DNA from 4 places in the Pseudomonas beijingensis genome. Region 1 is predicted to be linked to each of the others. Evidence: predicted binding sites of a transcription regulator. Region 1 holds the regulator's gene; each other region holds the start of a gene.
What was found. The regulator FliA, encoded in region 1, starts transcription of late flagellar genes. The targets are predictions, from matches to a motif close to CTAAAGTTTNNNNNNNNNNNGCCGNTAA.

Region 1 (4,213 bases):
GCTGGAGCCGTTGCTGCGCAAACGCGTTGTGCTGATCGATACCGCGGGCCTGCAAGCCAGCGATCCAGCCCTGCGCATGCAGCTCGAAAGCCTGGCCGGACGCGGTATCAAGTCAAAAAATTATCTCGTGTTGGCAACCACCAGCCAGAAACAGGTTCTAACCGCCGCATACCACAGCTACAAACGCTGCGGACTGGCCGGCTGCATCCTGACTAAGCTGGACGAAACGGCAAGCCTGGGCGAGGTGTTGAGCCTGGCGATCGGTCATGAACTGCCGGTGGCCTACCTGACCGATGGGCCGCGGATCCCGGATGATTTGCATCTGCCGCGCCGTCATCAACTGGTCAGTCGTGCCGTGAGTGTGCAAATGCAGGAAGAACCCAGCGAAGAAGCCATGGCTGACATGTTCGCTGACATCTACCACAGCCCGAGCAAGCAGGTCGGCTGAGGTAATCATGAATATTTTTTGTACCTACATCGATGGTCTGCCATGCATTGTTCCTTATGCGAACGCGCAGCCAGTAATGTGGCCTCCGTCTAAGAAGACAAGGTAAAGAACGAACATGGGCAGCATGCATCCCGTACAGGTGATCGCGGTGACCGGCGGCAAAGGTGGCGTCGGGAAGACTAACGTGTCAGTGAACTTGTCCCTGGCTCTGGCAGAGCTTGGCCGACGGGTCATGCTGCTGGACGCCGACCTGGGCCTGGCGAACGTCGACGTGCTGCTGGGGCTTACCCCCAAACGCACCCTGGCGGACGTGATCGAAGGCCGCTGCGAACTGCGCGACGTGCTGTTGCAGGGGCCAGGCGGGATTCGTATCGTGCCGGCTGCCTCCGGCACCCAGAGCATGGTTCACCTGACCCCAGCCCAACACGCGGGCCTGATCCAGGCTTTCAGCGACATCGGCGACAACCTCGATGTGCTGGTGATCGATACCGCGGCCGGCATTGGCGACTCGGTCGTCAGTTTCGTGCGCGCCGCCCAGGAAGTGCTGCTGGTGGTCTGCGACGAACCGACGTCCATCACCGACGCCTACGCCCTGATCAAACTGCTGAACCGCGACTATGGCATGAACCGCTTCCGCGTCCTGGCCAACATGGCCCAGAGCCCGCAGGAAGGACGCAACCTGTTCGCCAAGTTGACCAAGGTCACCGATCGCTTCCTGGACGTCGCCCTGCAATACGTCGGCGCGGTGCCTTACGACGAAAGCGTGCGCAAGGCCGTCCAGAAGCAACGTGCCGTCTATGAAGCCTTTCCACGTTCCAAATGCGCGCTGGCGTTCAAGGCGATCGCCCAGAAGGTCGATACCTGGCCATTGCCGGCCAATCCTCGCGGGCATCTGGAGTTTTTCGTCGAACGTCTTGTGCAACAAACAGCAGGGCCCGTGCTATGACAGCCAGCGGTTACAACCATCTCTACAAAAAATCGGCACGGGACGCCCAATACGAATTGATCGAGCGTTATGCGCCACTGGTCAAGCGTATCGCCTACCACTTGCTGGCGCGGTTGCCGGCCAGTGTCCAGGTCGAGGACTTGATCCAGGCCGGCATGATCGGCCTGCTTGAAGTGTCGAACAAATACGACGCCAGCAAAGGCGCCAGTTTCGAGACCTATGCCGGTATTCGCATTCGCGGGGCGATGCTCGATGAAGTCCGCAAGGGCGATTGGGCGCCGCGTTCGGTGCACCGCAATACCCGCATGGTCAGTGACGCGATTCGGGCAATTGAAGCGAAAACCGGGCGTGACGCTAAAGATCACGAAGTTGCTGCCGAACTCCAGTTAAGTCTCGATGATTATTACGGGATTTTGAACGATACCTTGGGCAGCCGCCTGTTCAGTTTCGACGACCTGCTGCAGGACGGCGAACACGAAGGGCTGCACGAGGATGGCGCGAGTGCTCACATGGAGCCATCGCGTGACCTGGAAGATGAACGTTTCCAGAGCGCGCTGGCGGATGCGATTGCCAATTTGCCGGAGCGTGAGCGACTGGTCTTGGCGCTGTACTACGACGAAGAGCTGAACCTCAAGGAAATCGGTGAGGTCCTGGGGGTCAGCGAATCGCGGGTCAGCCAGTTACACAGCCAGTGCGCGGCCCGTTTGCGGGGGCGTTTGGGGGAGTGGCGAGCGCGTTGACAGGCAGTGTGGGGACACTGCGACGAGGCTGGCCTGGCAGGTACTGCGCCAGTCTCCATCCGTTGTGCTCCGGACCGTTGTCGAGTGTTGTGCCGGATTGATTGAAATGGCGCGTCCAGGTGCTGGGCGCGTTTAAGACTGCTTGGAGGTCGAATTGGACAAGAACATGAAAATCCTCATCGTTGATGACTTCTCAACGATGCGGCGGATCATAAAAAACCTGTTGCGTGACCTTGGGTTCACCAACACGGTCGAGGCGGATGATGGCGTCACAGCCATTCCGGTCCTCAACAGCGGGAGCATCGACTTTCTGGTGACTGACTGGAACATGCCCGGCATGACCGGTATCGACTTGTTGCGCCATGTGCGCGCCGACGAAAAGCTCAAGCATCTTCCGGTGCTGATGGTCACTGCCGAAGCCAAGCGCGAGCAGATCATCGAAGCGGCCCAGGCCGGTGTAAACGGCTATGTGGTCAAACCCTTCACGGCCCAGGCGTTGAAAGAGAAGATCGAAAAAATCTTCGAACGCATCGGTTAACTGCGCCACGGGGGAGCTATGGACAACGAATCTTCAATGGGCGATTTCGAATCGACCCTGAAAAAACATGCCCGCGAACTGGTCGACAGCCTTGAAAAAGGTCGCTTTGGCGATGCGGTTCAAATGATCCATGAGCTCAACCAGACCCGTGACCGCGGTCTGTATCAGGAAGTGGGCAAGCTCACGCGTGAACTGCACAGCGCGATTGTCAATTTCCAGATCGACCCGCACATGCCGCAGGCCGAGGAAGTCTCGCAGATCACCGACGCCACCGAGCGCCTGGGGTATGTGGTCAAGCTGACCGAGGCCGCGGCGAACCGCACCATGGACCTGGTGGAAAGTGCAACGCCGCTGGTCAACGGCCTGAGTGAAGAAGCCCAGGCCTTGAGCACCGACTGGGGCCGGTTCATGCGTCGCGAAGTCGGTGCTGAAGAGTTTCGGGAGCTGGCCCGTCGGGTCGACGGTTTCCTGGCGCGCAGCAGCACCGAGAACCGCGCCGTGGCAAGCAACCTCAACGACATTCTGCTGGCCCAGGACTATCAAGACCTGACCGGCCAGGTGATCAAGCGTGTGACCCAATTGGTCACCGAAGTGGAAAGCAACCTGCTCAAACTGGTGTTGATGGCCAGCCAGGTCGACCGCTTTGCAGGCATCGAACACGACCGTGAAGCGATGCTTGCTGAAAAAGATCCACAAAAACATCTCTCTCAGGGTGAAGGTCCGCAAATTCATGCCGATAAAAGAGAAGACGTTATGTCCGGTCAGGACGATGTGGACGATTTGCTGTCCAGCCTTGGATTCTGAGTTTTAGCCCTGTTTTAGGAGCAGCCATTAATGAGCTTCGGCGCCGATGAAGAGATCCTTCAGGATTTCCTGGTTGAGGCCGGCGAGATTCTAGAGCAACTGTCCGAACAGCTGGTCGAGCTGGAAAGCCGACCTGATGATGCGGATCTGCTCAATGCAATTTTTCGCGGTTTCCACACTGTAAAAGGAGGCGCCGGCTTCCTCCAGCTCAACGAGCTGGTGGAGTGCTGCCACATTGCCGAAAACGTGTTCGATATCCTGCGCAAGGGTGAGCGCCGCGTGGATTCGGAACTGATGGACGTGGTGCTCGAAGCGCTGGATGCGGTCAACAGCATGTTCAGTGAAGTGCGTGAGCGCTCGCCGATCACGGCTGCCACCCCCGAGCTGCTTGCCGCGCTATCGCGCCTGGCCGAGCCGCAATCGGCTGACGAAGCGGCGCCGATTGTCGAGGCGGTGGTTGAAGAGCCGGTCGCCGAAGAATCGGGCGACATCACCGATAACGAATTCGAACAGCTGCTGGACTCCCTGAATACCGTCAAGGCCCAGGCCGAGGCACCAGCCGCTCCGGCTGCACCTGCTGCGCAAGCCGCCGGTGGGGCGGCCAGCGATGAAATCACCGATGCCGAGTTCGAGTCGCTGCTCGACCAGCTTCACGGCAAGGGTCAGTTCGCGCCGGATGCGGTCGTTCCGCCGACGGCCCCGGCCGCCCCGAAAGCGGCGGGCGACAGCTCGGACAT
Region 2 (4,213 bases), 2.2 Mb from region 1:
GTGTTCTTCTATCCGCTGGACTTCACCTTCGTCTGCCCGTCCGAGCTGATCGCACTGGATCACCGCATGGATGATTTCAAGGCGCGCAACGTTGAAGTGGTTGCTGTTTCGATCGACTCGCACTTCACTCACAACGCCTGGCGCAACACCCCGATCAACAATGGCGGTATCGGTCAGGTGAAATACACCATGGCTGCCGACATGAAGCACGAAATCGCCAAGGCCTATGACGTTGAGTCCGAAGGCGGCGTGGCCTTCCGTGGCGCGTTCCTGATCGACGACAAGGGCGTTGTCCGTTCGCAGATCATCAACGACCTGCCGCTGGGCCGTAACATGGAAGAGCTGATCCGTCTGGTCGATGCGCTGCAATTCCACGAAGAGCACGGCGAAGTCTGCCCGGCCAACTGGAAAAAAGGCGACAAGGGCATGAACGCGTCGCCTGAAGGCGTGGCCGCTTACCTGAGCGAGAACGGCGACAAGCTGTAAGCGCACACCCAGGCATAAAAAAACCGGCCCTCGATGGGCCGGTTTTTTTATGGGTGTTTCAAGCCAGATCATCGGCTGAAACACAGCACCCTGTGGCGAGGGGATTTATCTGTGGGAGCAAGGCTTGCCCGCGATGGCGGCGATGCGGTCTTCCAAAAAACCAGTCGCCTGTGTCGCGAGCAAGCTTTGCTCCCACAGAGTGGCGCCGCCACAATGGCTCTGCTCTTTAGTCGTCGAAATCCTGCCAGCCACCCATCTCTTTCCACCGGTTGACGATGCCGCAGAACAGCTCGGCGGTCTTCTCGGTGTCGTAGCGGGCCGAGTGGGCTTCACGGCCATCGAAATCGATGTCGGCCGCCTGGCACGCCTTGGCCAGGACGGTCTGGCCATACGCCAGGCCAGCCAGGGTCGCGGTGTCGAAGCTGGAGAACGGGTGGAACGGGTTGCGCTTCATGTCCAGGCGCGCGACGGCGGCGTTGAGGAAGCCCAGGTCGAAGCTGCTGTTGTGGCCAACCAGGATCGCCCGCTTGCAACCGTTGGCCTTGAGCGCCTTGCGCACGCCACGGAAGATGTCGGTCAGGGCCGTTTCTTCGCTGACCGCCATGCGCAACGGGTGATCGAGCTTGATCCCGGTGAACTCCAGGGCCGCCGCTTCGACGTTGGCGCCTTCGAACGGTTCGACCCGGAAGAAATAGGTGTGGTCAGGGAACACAAAGCCTTTTTCGTCCATGCCGATGGTGGTCGCGGCGATTTCCAGCAAGGCGTCGGTGGCGGAATTGAAACCACCGGTTTCTACATCGACGACCACCGGCAGGTAGCCACGGAACCGCGCGGCCATGGGGTGACGGGCGCCGCCCGAACCACCGTTGCCGTCCAGTTCGTCGTCGAAATGATCTTCACTCACGCGTTTTCCTCCAGCAGGCGCCAGCGCAGTTTTTCACCGGCGCGCAGCGGGATGACGGTCTGCTCGCCGAAGGGCAGGCTGACGGGGGCGGTCCATTCGTCACGGACCAGGGTAATACGATCGGTGTTCACCGGCAGGCCATAGAAACTCGGGCCGTGCAGGCTGGCGAAGCCTTCGAGCTTGTCCAGCGCGTCGCGCTGCTCGAACGCCTCGGCGTACATCTCGATGGCGGCATAGGCGGTGTAGCAGCCGGCGCAACCGCAGGCCGCTTCCTTGGCGTGCTGGGCGTGGGGCGCCGAGTCGGTGCCGAGGAAAAACTTGGCGCTACCGCTGGTGGCGGCGTCCAGCAAGGCTTCCTGGTGGGTATTGCGCTTGAGGATCGGCAGGCAATAGAAGTGCGGCCGGATCCCGCCCACCAGCATGTGGTTGCGGTTGTACAGCAGGTGATGGGCGGTAATGGTCGCGCCGACGTTGGCTGGGGCCTCGTTGACGAACTGCACGGCATCGCCGGTGGTGATGTGTTCGAACACCACCTTGAGGGTCGGGAAACGTTCCACGACGCGGCGCATGTGCTCGTCGATGAAGATCTTCTCGCGGTCGAACACGTCGACGTCGCCCCGGGTGACTTCACCATGGATCAACAACGGCATGCCGACTTCGGCCATGGCCTCCAGCGCCGGGAAGATCTTGTCGATGCTGGTGACACCGGAATCGGAGTTGGTGGTCGCGCCGGCGGGGTACAGCTTGGCGGCATGGACAAAACCGCTGGCCTTGGCGTCGCGAATCTCTTCGGGCTGGGTGCGGTCGGTGAGGTAAAGCACCATCAGCGGTTCGAAGTGGCTGCCAGCCGGGCGCGCGGCGAGGATCCGCTGGCGATAGCCATCGGCTTCGGCGGCGTTGCGCACGGGCGGAACCAGGTTAGGCATGATGATTGCGCGCCCGAAGGTGCGCGCGACATCGGCGACGGTATGGGTCAACACAGCACCATCGCGAAGATGAATATGCCAGTCGTCGGGACGCAGCAGGGTCAGGCGGTCGGACATTGGGGGGCTTCCAGGCGGGTCAAACTCTGGGGAATGCTACCGGAAAAGACCGATTCAGGCACCCGCTATCAAGTTCTGCCACAACTTACCGATAGCTCCTACAGGTGTGCCACGAATCCGTGCAGTGCCCCGGACAGGCGTCATGCCCTCAAGCATGCGTCGATCTTTGTATAAAAGTCAGTGGAGCCTCCCGTGCGCCAGCGTTATCTAGCCTTGCTCAGTGTGTTTGCCAGCCTTCCCGCCATGGCGCTCACTTTCCAGACCCGTCTGGAGAGCATTGAGTGGACGGTCGAAGGCGACAAGTTCGAGTGCCGGCTGAGCCAGCCGATCACCGATTTCGGCAGCGGCGAATTCGTGCGCCGGGCGGGCGAACAGGCCACGTTCCGCCTCAAGAGCCATAACCCGATGCTGGGCGGCGGTTCTGCCACGTTGCTGGCGGCCGCCGCACCGTGGCAACCGGGGCGCGGCGACATTAACCTGGGGTCGGTCAGGATCGGCAGTGGCGACGTGTTGTTCAACAGCTCCCAGGTTCAGGCCGGGCGCTTGATCAGTGGGCTGATGGAGGGTCGCAGCCCTGTGGTGCGGCGTAACACCGAGGATGGACGGGTTTCGGAAGTCCGATTGTTGCCGGTGCGCTTCAATAAGGCCTTTAGTGACTATCAAGGCTGCGTGGCGAAACTGTTACCAAAGAATTTCGAGCAGATTAAGCAAACTCAAATCGGTTTCCCCGGCGAAGGGGTCGAGCTCGATGCTCAGGCCAAGGCCCAGTTGCAGGTGATGCTCGACTTCATCAAGGCCGACCCGAGCGTCAATCGTGTCGAGCTCGACGGTCACTCTGACAATAGCGGCAACCGCCTGACCAACCGTGAGCTGTCGCGCCGCCGGGCCCTGGCGGTCCAGGACTTCTTCAAGGCCAATGGTTTTCAGGAGTCACAGATCACACTGCGGTTCCATGGCGAGCGTTATCCCCTGGTGTCCAATACCAACGCCGCCAACCGGGCCAAGAACCGTCGCGTGGTCGTGCGCCTGGAGCGTGGGGCGCCGGGTGAAGCTCCGGCACCAGCACCGCAGCCAGCGCCCGCTGCGGCTCCAGCCAAGGTCCCGGCGCCGACTGCCGCGCCGGCCAAGGCACCGATCTCCACGCCCGCTTCCACCGCTGCGCGGACGTCCTGAGCCGGATTGGTCGTCGCGCGCTCGACATAATCTGTCGCTTCGTCGTCATAAGCTGTCGCGCCCCTGTAAATTATCCGCGCTGGACGTTAGACTTCCCGGCTTTCCGTACAACCCGTGGAGTGATGGCATGGCGGACGTAAACAAGGTCGTTCTGGCGTATTCCGGCGGCCTGGACACTTCGGTGATCCTCAAGTGGCTGCAGGACACTTATAACTGCGAAGTGGTGACCTTCACCGCAGACCTGGGGCAGGGCGAAGAAGTCGAACCTGCACGCGCCAAGGCTCAGGCCATGGGCGTCAAAGAGATCTACATCGATGACCTGCGCGAAGAGTTCGTCCGCGACTTCGTGTTCCCGATGTTCCGCGCCAACACCGTTTATGAAGGCGAGTACCTGCTGGGTACGTCCATCGCCCGTCCGTTGATCGCCAAGCGCCTGATCGAAATCGCCAACGAAACCGGCGCTGACGCCATTTCCCACGGCGCCACCGGCAAAGGCAACGACCAGGTGCGTTTCGAGCTGGGCGCCTACGCCCTCAAGCCGGGCGTGAAAGTCATTGCACCGTGGCGTGAATGGGACCTGTTGTCCCGTGAAAAACTGATGGACTAC
Region 3 (4,213 bases), 1.3 Mb from region 1:
TGCGGCACACCGGCAAATCCACTGCCCGGTCGCCGGTCGGCGGCTTGGAGACCCAGCTGTTGTTCACCGGGCAATAGCCCTTGCTGTCGACAATGAACGAAACCTTGCCACCCGGCGTGCTGCGGGTGAGTTTGTCGCATTCTTCCTGGCAGACCTGGGCAAAGCGTTCGGTGTAGCTGGCCATGTACTGCTTGGGATCGGTGCCGGGAATCAGTTGGTAATTCTGATCGAACAGGTTCAGGCCTTCGCGTTGCAGTGCTTCCAGGCGAACCTGTAGGGTGTCGCGGCACTCGCTGGCGCGGGTGATGGCGGCATCCAGCTTGCCGTGGCCGAGTACGAAGCGACCGAGCAGCGCCTGGACCTTTTCGGCCACGCCGGACAGGTCGCGGGTGGCCGTTGCCGAATGCTGCATGCGCTGGTCGATCAACTGGCTGTCGGCATGAATCTGGGTGACCCGATCATTGATCCCGGTGTTGCTGTCGGCGAATTGCTGGATATGGGTGGCGATGTCCGCCAGCTTGCCGTTGGTGGATTCGAAATCGCCGATCATGCTTTCAAAATGGCCAGAGGCGCGTTCCACCACTTTCTGGGTTTCCCGGGCGCTGTGGCTGATTTGCGTGGTCTGTTCGTGAGTGGAACTGACTTCATCGAGCATGGCGTCGATGTTGCGCGAGATATCATCGGTGGCCCGGCTGACGTTTTGTGCCAGGGTCCGCACTTCATCGGCCACCACCGCGAAGCCACGGCCGCTTTCGCCGGCCCGGGCGGCTTCGATGGCGGCATTGAGTGCCAGCAGGTTGGTCTGGGCAGAGATCTGCTGGATCAACCCGACAATCGACTTGATGCTCGAGGAACGCTGGTTCAGGGCGCTCACCAGGGTGGCAAATTCACCGAGGCTGCTGGAAATCTCACTGATGTTGCCGGTCACTTCCAGTAGCTCGGCGTAGGAATCGCGAGCCATGCTCAGGTTCTGGGCGGTGGTGCTGGAGATGCCCTGGGTCTGGCGCGAGACTTCTTCGATGCGGCCCACGGCGGTGTTGCTCTGGTCCATCACTTCCTTGGCGAAGCGGGCCTGGTGGGTGGCGCTGTCGCTGGAGTCGCTGATGTTTTTCAGCGAGCGGGCCGATTCGACGGCGATGTGCACGGTCAGCGCCTGGACGTTGCTGATGATCTCCCGCTGCTTGGCCAGGAATCGGTTGCAGGTGCCGGCCAGCGTGCGGATCTCGTCGTGAGTCACCAGCGGCAGGTCCTTGGACAGATCGCCTTCGCCGTTGGCGATCTCTTCCAGGGCCTTGGTCATGGCGGTGACGGGGCGCACGATGAGATGACGGAAATACCAGACCATGAAGCTGATCATGCCCAGCGTCAGGACCGCGCCGAAGAGCAGGGCATGGGTCAGGCTATCGAGCCGGTCTTCGATCTGCCCCAGCAATGCGCCGTCCAACTGCGCGTTGCGCAACAGCAGCAAAATCTCGGCGCGGGCGCTGAGGGCTACCCAATAGAGCAAGCCACTGACCAACACCAACAGGAAAAGGCTCGACAGCTTTTTGGTGAGGGTATCGAAAAACTGCATTTCGATAGACTCGTACAAGGCCTTTAACGTCTGCATGCCGCTGCTCCTGGGCAAAAAAAATCTCTTAATGGAATACATTCGACCGCGAGCGCCAAAGCTTTAGGACGGTAGGGCGATTTGATATCACTCCGGCATCTAGATGCTGTTTAGCGCTCCCTGTGGCGATTAGGCAGGGATGTCAATGCTTAATGGCGCGAATTAGACGAAAGTCGTACTAGCGTCATGCCCAGTGACTGCTACGGTTTGAAGTGCAAAACAATAAAAACAAACGGGAGGGCACCTCCATGTCCACTGAAAAGCAACAGGCTGCGCGCGCCTACTGGAAGGAAAACCTACGCTGGATGGTGATATTGCTGGCCATCTGGTTTCTGGTGTCCTTCGGCTTCGGTATTTTGTTGGTTGATGCACTCAACACCGTCAGTTTCTTCGGTACCCCCTTGGGGTTCTGGTTTGCCCAGCAGGGTTCCATCTACGTCTTTGTGCTCGAGATCTTCTTCTATGTCTGGAAGATGAATCAGCTCGATCGCAAATATGATGTTCACGAAGACTGAGGGCGGCGCACATGGACACAAAAACCCTGATCTATCTGGTCGTAGGCGCCTCCTTTGCGTTGTACATCGCGATTGCAATCTGGACGCGTGCCGGTTCCACCAGCGAATACTACGTCGCCAGCAAGGGCGTGCATCCGGTGCTCAACGGCATGGCCACCGGTGCGGACTGGATGTCGGCGGCATCGTTCATCTCCATGGCCGGGATCATTGCCTTTGCCGGTTACGATGGTTCGGTCTACTTGATGGGCTGGACCGGTGGCTACGTGCTGTTGGCAATGTGCCTGGCGCCGTACCTGCGAAAATTCGGCAAGTTCACCGTACCCGAGTTCGTCGGGGCGCGTTATTACTCGCAGACGGCGCGGGTGGTGGCGGTGATCTGCGTGATCTTCATCTCCTTTACCTATGTGGCAGGGCAGATGCGCGGCGTCGGGATCGTCTTTTCCCGTTACCTGGAAGTGGATATCAACGTCGGTGTCATGATCGGCATGGCCATCGTGTTCTTTTATTCGGTATTGGGTGGCATGAAGGGCATCACCTACACCCAAGTGGCGCAGTATTGCGTGATGATCTTTGCCTACATGGTGCCGGCGATTTTCATCTCGATCATGATCACCGGCAACCCGATACCGCAGTTGGGCTTTATCAGCGAGGCCGCCGGCTCGGGGCAGAGCGTGATCGAGCGGCTCAACGGTTTGGGCGCTGAATTGGGCTTCACCGCCTATACCAATGGCACCAAGTCGACCATGGATGTGTTTTTCATCACCATGGCGCTGATGGTCGGCACCGCGGGCCTGCCTCACGTGATCGTGCGGTTCTTTACCACCCCCACCGTTCGGGATGCACGCAAGTCGGCAGGCTACGCATTGTTGTTCATCGCCATCCTCTACACCACCGCGCCGGCCGTGGCGGCGTTCGCGCGGACCAATCTGCTGACCTCCATCCCTAACGTCAGTTATGCCACCGCGCCGGCCTGGTTCAAGGCCTGGGAAAACTCCGGGCTGATTGCGTGGGCGGACAAGAACAACGACGGCATCATCCAATACAGCCCGGGTGCGGCCCTGGTCGGAGCGCCGAGTTTTACCGGTGAGCGTGGGGCGCATGAGCAACGATTGCTCACGAACCAGCTCTCGCCGGTGCCCAATGAACTCTATGTCGACAACGACATCATGGTGCTGGCCAACCCCGAGATCGCCGGCCTGCCGGGGTGGGTGATCGCGTTGATCGCGGCCGGTGGCCTGGCGGCGGCGCTTTCGACGGCGGCGGGGTTATTGCTGGTGATCTCCACCTCGATTTCCCATGACCTGCTCAAAAGCAACATCATGCCCAGGATCAACGAAAAGCAGGAGTTGCTCGCAGCACGCATTGCCGCCGGTGTGGCGGTGCTGATTGCCGGATTGTTTGGCATCTATCCACCCGCATTCGTCGCCCAGGTGGTTGCGTTCGCCTTCGGGTTGGCGGCGTCTTCGTTCTTCCCGGTCATTGTCATGGGGATCTTCTCCAAACGCATGAACCGCGAAGGCGCGATCGCCGGGATGATCGTCGGGCTGACCTTCACGTTCACTTACATCGTCTACTTCAAGTTCATCAACCCGACGATGAACACGGCTGAACATTGGTGGCTGGGGGTTTCCCCTGAAGGTATCGGTACGTTGGGCATGCTCTTCAACTTCCTGGCGGCTGTGGTGGTGTCACGTTTTACCGCACCGCCACCGGAGCACATCCAGCACCTGGTCGAAGACATCCGCGTACCGAGAGGAGCCGGTGCCGCCATCGACCACTGACCGCACCCGCCCGAGACTGGGAGGGAAGCATCAAGGGTGCCGGACTTATCATCCGGCGCCCTTTTTTGTGCGCAGAGTCAAGCAGGGAGATGTTAGAAAGATTTACTGGGAATCATTCTCAAAGTATATTCGCTCTCATTACTATCCCTCTGTGAGTGCGCGTCTTGAATCGTTCCACCCCTCTCACCTACCGCAATGCCCTCGTCAAATGTGTTTTACCTGCGCTGTCCTGCTGTTTCATGGCAAGCCCCTTGAGGGCACAAGACACTCTGGAGCTGCCCACCACCAACGTGCAGGGCAGTCGTGTC
Region 4 (4,213 bases), 1.5 Mb from region 1:
GCATTGAGCTTGGCCTCGGCTTTGCGCCAGTCGTAACCGCTGCCCCAGTACTTCACCAGCTCTTGCACTTGGGCCAGTTGCACACCTTGAGACACATCACTGACGGTTTCTTTATCCGGCCACCGCGCATCGACAATGCGTTTGCGCAGATCAGCCAACTTCGCTTCATCAACGTGAACGCGATACGGACGAATGGCCTCCGATTGAGCTGGTACCGTACTGGAGGATGGGTTGTCGACCACCGCAGTGGCCGCCCATGCACCATTGCTTCCAGCCAGCAGTGCGAGACCGAGCACACTGCCGATGGCGGATGAAGCCAGGCAACGCTGCCAGGCGGAAGAGGACGAAGCTGCGGGCATGATGAATCTCCTTGAGTAAATGGCCGACAGGCCTGGCGATCGTTGCCGGGACAAATCACTGGCGATGGCACGCCGTCCCGCGCGTTGGCCGCTACCGCGCCAAGGGCTAGGCGTGGCATACGCTGGGCGATGCTGGGGGTTGCGGCTCATGACACTGTCTCCAACGTCGAATGATCCGAGACGGCGGGGGCGGTCTCGATGGGTTCATTTGACGCCGGTGAGGTATCCCGGATATGTCACGGACGGGCCTGAAAGAAACAGTCCGTATCGACAGGGGGGCTGGATACAAAGAGATACATTTGTGCGGGAAAAGCTCGGTCTGCCGAGCAGACCGAGCGGTGAGATGCGATCATGGTTCACATCAATGTTGCCTCATCCACCGCTATCGCGAGCAGGCTCGCTCCCACAGGGATTTGTGGTGAGCGCTGGATTTTCGACCCGAGAACCAGTGTGAAAGCCGAGCTCGACTCAGGCCGCCCCGCCCTTGCCGTGAAACGCCTGCCCCAACACCGCCAAGCGCTCCGCCAACGGCGGCAAGCACTGACTGCTGCGAGTCAGGATGCCAATGTTGTCCGCATTGCGCTCAGCCACGGCCTGCACGCTTTGCAGGCGCTGGTTGATGCCCATCGATGCCTTGGATTGTTCCTGGGTGGTGCTGGCGATCAGGTCGTTGAAATGGTTGATCACGGCAATGTCTTCGACGACGGCGTGCAACAGTTGCGAAGCCAGTTGGCTGGCGGACACGCAGCGCTCCACCCCGTCGCGGCTGTCTTGCATCGCGACGGCGGCCTGGCGGCTGCCTTGCTGCAGTTTGGCGATGATCTGCTGGATCTCGGTGGTAGACGCCGAGGTCTTTTGTGATAGGGTGCGGACCTCGTCGGCCACCACCGCGAACCCACGGCCCTGTTCGCCAGCCCGGGCCGCCTCAATGGCGGCGTTGAGGGCCAGCAGGTTGGTCTGCTCGGCAATGCCGTTGATCACATCCAGCACCTGACCGATCTGCTGTGCCTGCTCGGCCAAGACCTGCACGGTTTCGTTGGTCAGGTTGATACGCCCTGCCAGCTCGACAATCTCTTCTCGGGTCTGGTCAACCGTGCTGCGCCCGAGGGTGACCTGCTCGTTGGCCTGGCCGGCACGCTGCAGGGTCTGGTCGACATGGCCGGCAATGTTTTCCATGGCTTGGACCAGATGGCCGATCGCACCGCTCATCTGTGCCACTTCATCCAGTTGGTGACGGGCACCGGTTTCCAGGGTCTGGCCAACCTGGGACAGGTCCTGGCCCAGGTCCGAAAGGTTGCGGGTGTCGCGTACCACGCCGTCCACCAGTTGAGTGACCTGCTGGAGGAAATGATCGAAACGCTCACTCGAAGAGACCTTGACGCCATCGCTGTGCTGCCTGCCGGTGTCGTTGCTCAACTGCGCGGCCGCCGCCAGCACCTTGTCGAGTACCTCCTGGTTTTCCGTGGCGTCGGCCAGGCTTTGGTTCGCCAGGTAAATCAGGATCACGCTTTCCACCACCACGTAGAACGCGTGGAGAAAGACCATCGACCAGCCACCGTGGCTACCCATGACGAACACTGGATAACCCTGGTGTTGAAGCCAGTGAAACCCCAGGTGATGAACCGCGATGGTGGCGGCGGCGACGACAATCGGCAGCCAGTCACGGTAAAACGTCAGCACGGCCAGCAGCACAAAGATCCCGAAGTGGAATTCGATCACGCCGTGGGTCTGGTTGATGTGCAGTGCCGCCATGACCATCAGCGCGACCGCGATGACACAGCGCATGGCCCGGGTGCCGGCCAAAACGCGATAAAGCGCGGTGCTCGCCACGCAGGTGGTCGCCCCCACCAGTAGCGCCTGGGTGAACGTCGAATGCAGGAATGCCAGGCTCAGGGAATACAGCAGCGTGAGCCAAAGCAGCCCCAGCATGATGCGGTCGGCTTTACGGTGGTGATCGTGAAAGCGCACGGGCGAAGTCATGGGGGTCGTCCTTTTCAAAGACTTGTAGGTCCGTTACCAAAATGGCGTAAACGGCTTAGCGGCGTGTCGAGTGAGAACTTTAACTGATTATCATCAATTAGTAGCACTACGCCACTAAGCTTTTCTCGGCGGTCTTTGCTTTATGATGTTCGCCATCTCATGACTGACTGATGGAACCCCCATGACTTTCGATTTCGACACCGTATTGGAGCGCCACGGCACCGGCAGTACCAAATGGAGCCGCTACCCGGCCGATGTGTTGCCAATGTGGGTGGCCGACATGGACTTCCCCGCCCCGCCGGTGGTCATCGACGCGCTGCACAAGCGCCTCGAACATCCGATGCTGGGCTACAGCGTCGCCCAGGACAATCTGCGTGCGGCCATCGTCGCCGATCTTTGGGACAAATACGCGTGGCGCGTCGAGCCCCAGCAGATCGTGTTCCTGCCCGGTGTCGAGCCGGGTTTCAACATGGCGCTGCATGCCCTCGTGGAGCCCCAGCAGAATGTCGTGGTGCAAGTGCCCAACTACCCGCCGCTGCGTCACGCCCCCGATCATTGGCAGTTGAATAAAGTGGAGTTGCCGTTCACCCCGGTCAACGGTGAGTTCCATACGCCGTTGGCGGCATTGCGCGAGGCGTTGCAGGGTGGCGGCGCGCTGTTGCTGAGCAATCCCCACAACCCGCTGGGCAAAGTGTTCGAGCGCGAAGAACTCAAGGCCGTGGCCGACATTTGCCTGGCGCAGGACGCCTGGATCATCTCCGATGAAATCCACGCCGAACTGTGCTTCGACGGCCGCGTGCACATTCCGACCGCCTCCCTCAGCCCGGAGATTGCCGAGCGCACCATCACGTTGATGTCGGCCAGCAAGGCCTACAACATCGCTGGGCTGAAAACATCGTTCGCCATTATCCAGAACGCCAAGCTGCGCGAGCGGGTCAACAGTGCCCGGGCCGGCATGGTCGACAGCGTCAATGCCCTGGGCCTGGAAGCGACCCGTGCGGCCTATAGCGAAGCAGGTCCGTGGCTCGAGGCCTTGAAGGCGTACCTGCAAGCCAACCGCGATTACCTGGTAGAGGCGGTGAACACTCGCCTGCCGGGCGTCACCATGACTGTGCCCCAAGGCACTTACCTGGCCTGGTTGGATTGCTCCGGATTGGGGCTGGATGACCCTCAAGGGTTCTTCTTGAAAGAAGCCAAGGTCGGGCTGAGCGCCGGGCTGGATTTTGCTGACGATGCCGGGCAGTTCGTGCGCCTGAACTTCGGCTGCCCGCGGGCATTGCTGGAGGAAGGCATCGCACGGATGGAGCGCAGCCTGAAAGCCAGGGGCTGATCCAGCAGGCGAAGCAATCCCTTGTGGCGAGGGAGCTTGCTCCCGCTGGGGCGCGGAGCGGCCCCTAACTAGCAGAGCACCCAGTATTGGTGAAATCTGAGGGCTGCTCCGCAGCCCAGCGGGAGCAAGCTCCCTCGCCACACAAGTGCCCTTGCCACAAGGGTTTATGCGTTATTCATGCATATCCGGCGCATAGACAAAACACAGCTTGTTCCCCTCCGGATCACGGCAATACGCCCCGAAATAACCTTCGCAATACTGCGGCCTCGGACCGGGTGGGCCTTCGTCAGTACCGCCCATCGCCATCGCCTGCTCCCAGGCGGCGCGGACGGTTTGTGGGGAGTCGGCGGCGAAGCTTACTTGCATGCCATTGCCCCAGGTCGCGGGCAGCCCGTTGAAAGGCAACTGGACAAAAACCTGCGGCCAATACTTGCCGGGCTGACGCCAACCCTCCCCCGGCGGGCCCGAATCGTTTTCGCCCTCGATACGCTCCAGCCCCAGGCAGCCGAGGACGGCGTCATAAAAAGCGACCATCTTCGGCAGG

Region 2: a site for FliA is predicted at 2,501-2,528, ahead of PSH84_RS02805 (flagellar protein MotY). Genes of this name have one in related genera too.
Region 3: a site for FliA is predicted at 1,649-1,676, ahead of PSH84_RS18185 (methyl-accepting chemotaxis protein). Genes of this name have one in related genera too.
Region 4: a site for FliA is predicted at 2,395-2,422, ahead of PSH84_RS19380 (methyl-accepting chemotaxis protein). Genes of this name have one in related genera too.

The regions. Positions count from the first base shown of each region.
Region 1 covers NZ_CP117425.1:2,775,768-2,779,980, forward strand. The annotation lists gene flhF (flagellar biosynthesis GTPase FlhF) at 1-448, shown strand, start outside; gene fleN (flagellar synthesis regulator FleN) at 564-1,394, shown strand; gene fliA (RNA polymerase sigma factor FliA) at 1,391-2,134, shown strand; gene PSH84_RS12605 (chemotaxis response regulator CheY) at 2,301-2,672, shown strand; gene PSH84_RS12610 (protein phosphatase CheZ) at 2,691-3,476, shown strand; gene PSH84_RS12615 (chemotaxis protein CheA) at 3,507-4,213, shown strand, end outside.
Region 2 covers NZ_CP117425.1:608,723-612,935, forward strand. The annotation lists gene PSH84_RS02790 (peroxiredoxin) at 1-486, shown strand, start outside; gene rnt (ribonuclease T) at 713-1,390, opposite strand; gene pyrC (dihydroorotase) at 1,387-2,433, opposite strand; gene PSH84_RS02805 (flagellar protein MotY) at 2,626-3,606, shown strand; gene PSH84_RS02810 (argininosuccinate synthase) at 3,734-4,213, shown strand, end outside.
Region 3 covers NZ_CP117425.1:4,026,017-4,030,229, forward strand. The annotation lists gene PSH84_RS18185 (methyl-accepting chemotaxis protein) at 1-1,609, opposite strand, end outside; gene PSH84_RS18190 (DUF4212 domain-containing protein) at 1,858-2,124, shown strand; gene PSH84_RS18195 (sodium:solute symporter family protein) at 2,136-3,905, shown strand; gene PSH84_RS18200 (TonB-dependent siderophore receptor) at 4,145-4,213, shown strand, end outside.
Region 4 covers NZ_CP117425.1:4,313,387-4,317,599, forward strand. The annotation lists gene PSH84_RS19375 (epoxide hydrolase family protein) at 1-359, opposite strand, end outside; gene PSH84_RS19380 (methyl-accepting chemotaxis protein) at 828-2,339, opposite strand; gene PSH84_RS19385 (MalY/PatB family protein) at 2,521-3,669, shown strand; gene PSH84_RS19390 (VOC family protein) at 3,841-4,213, opposite strand, start outside.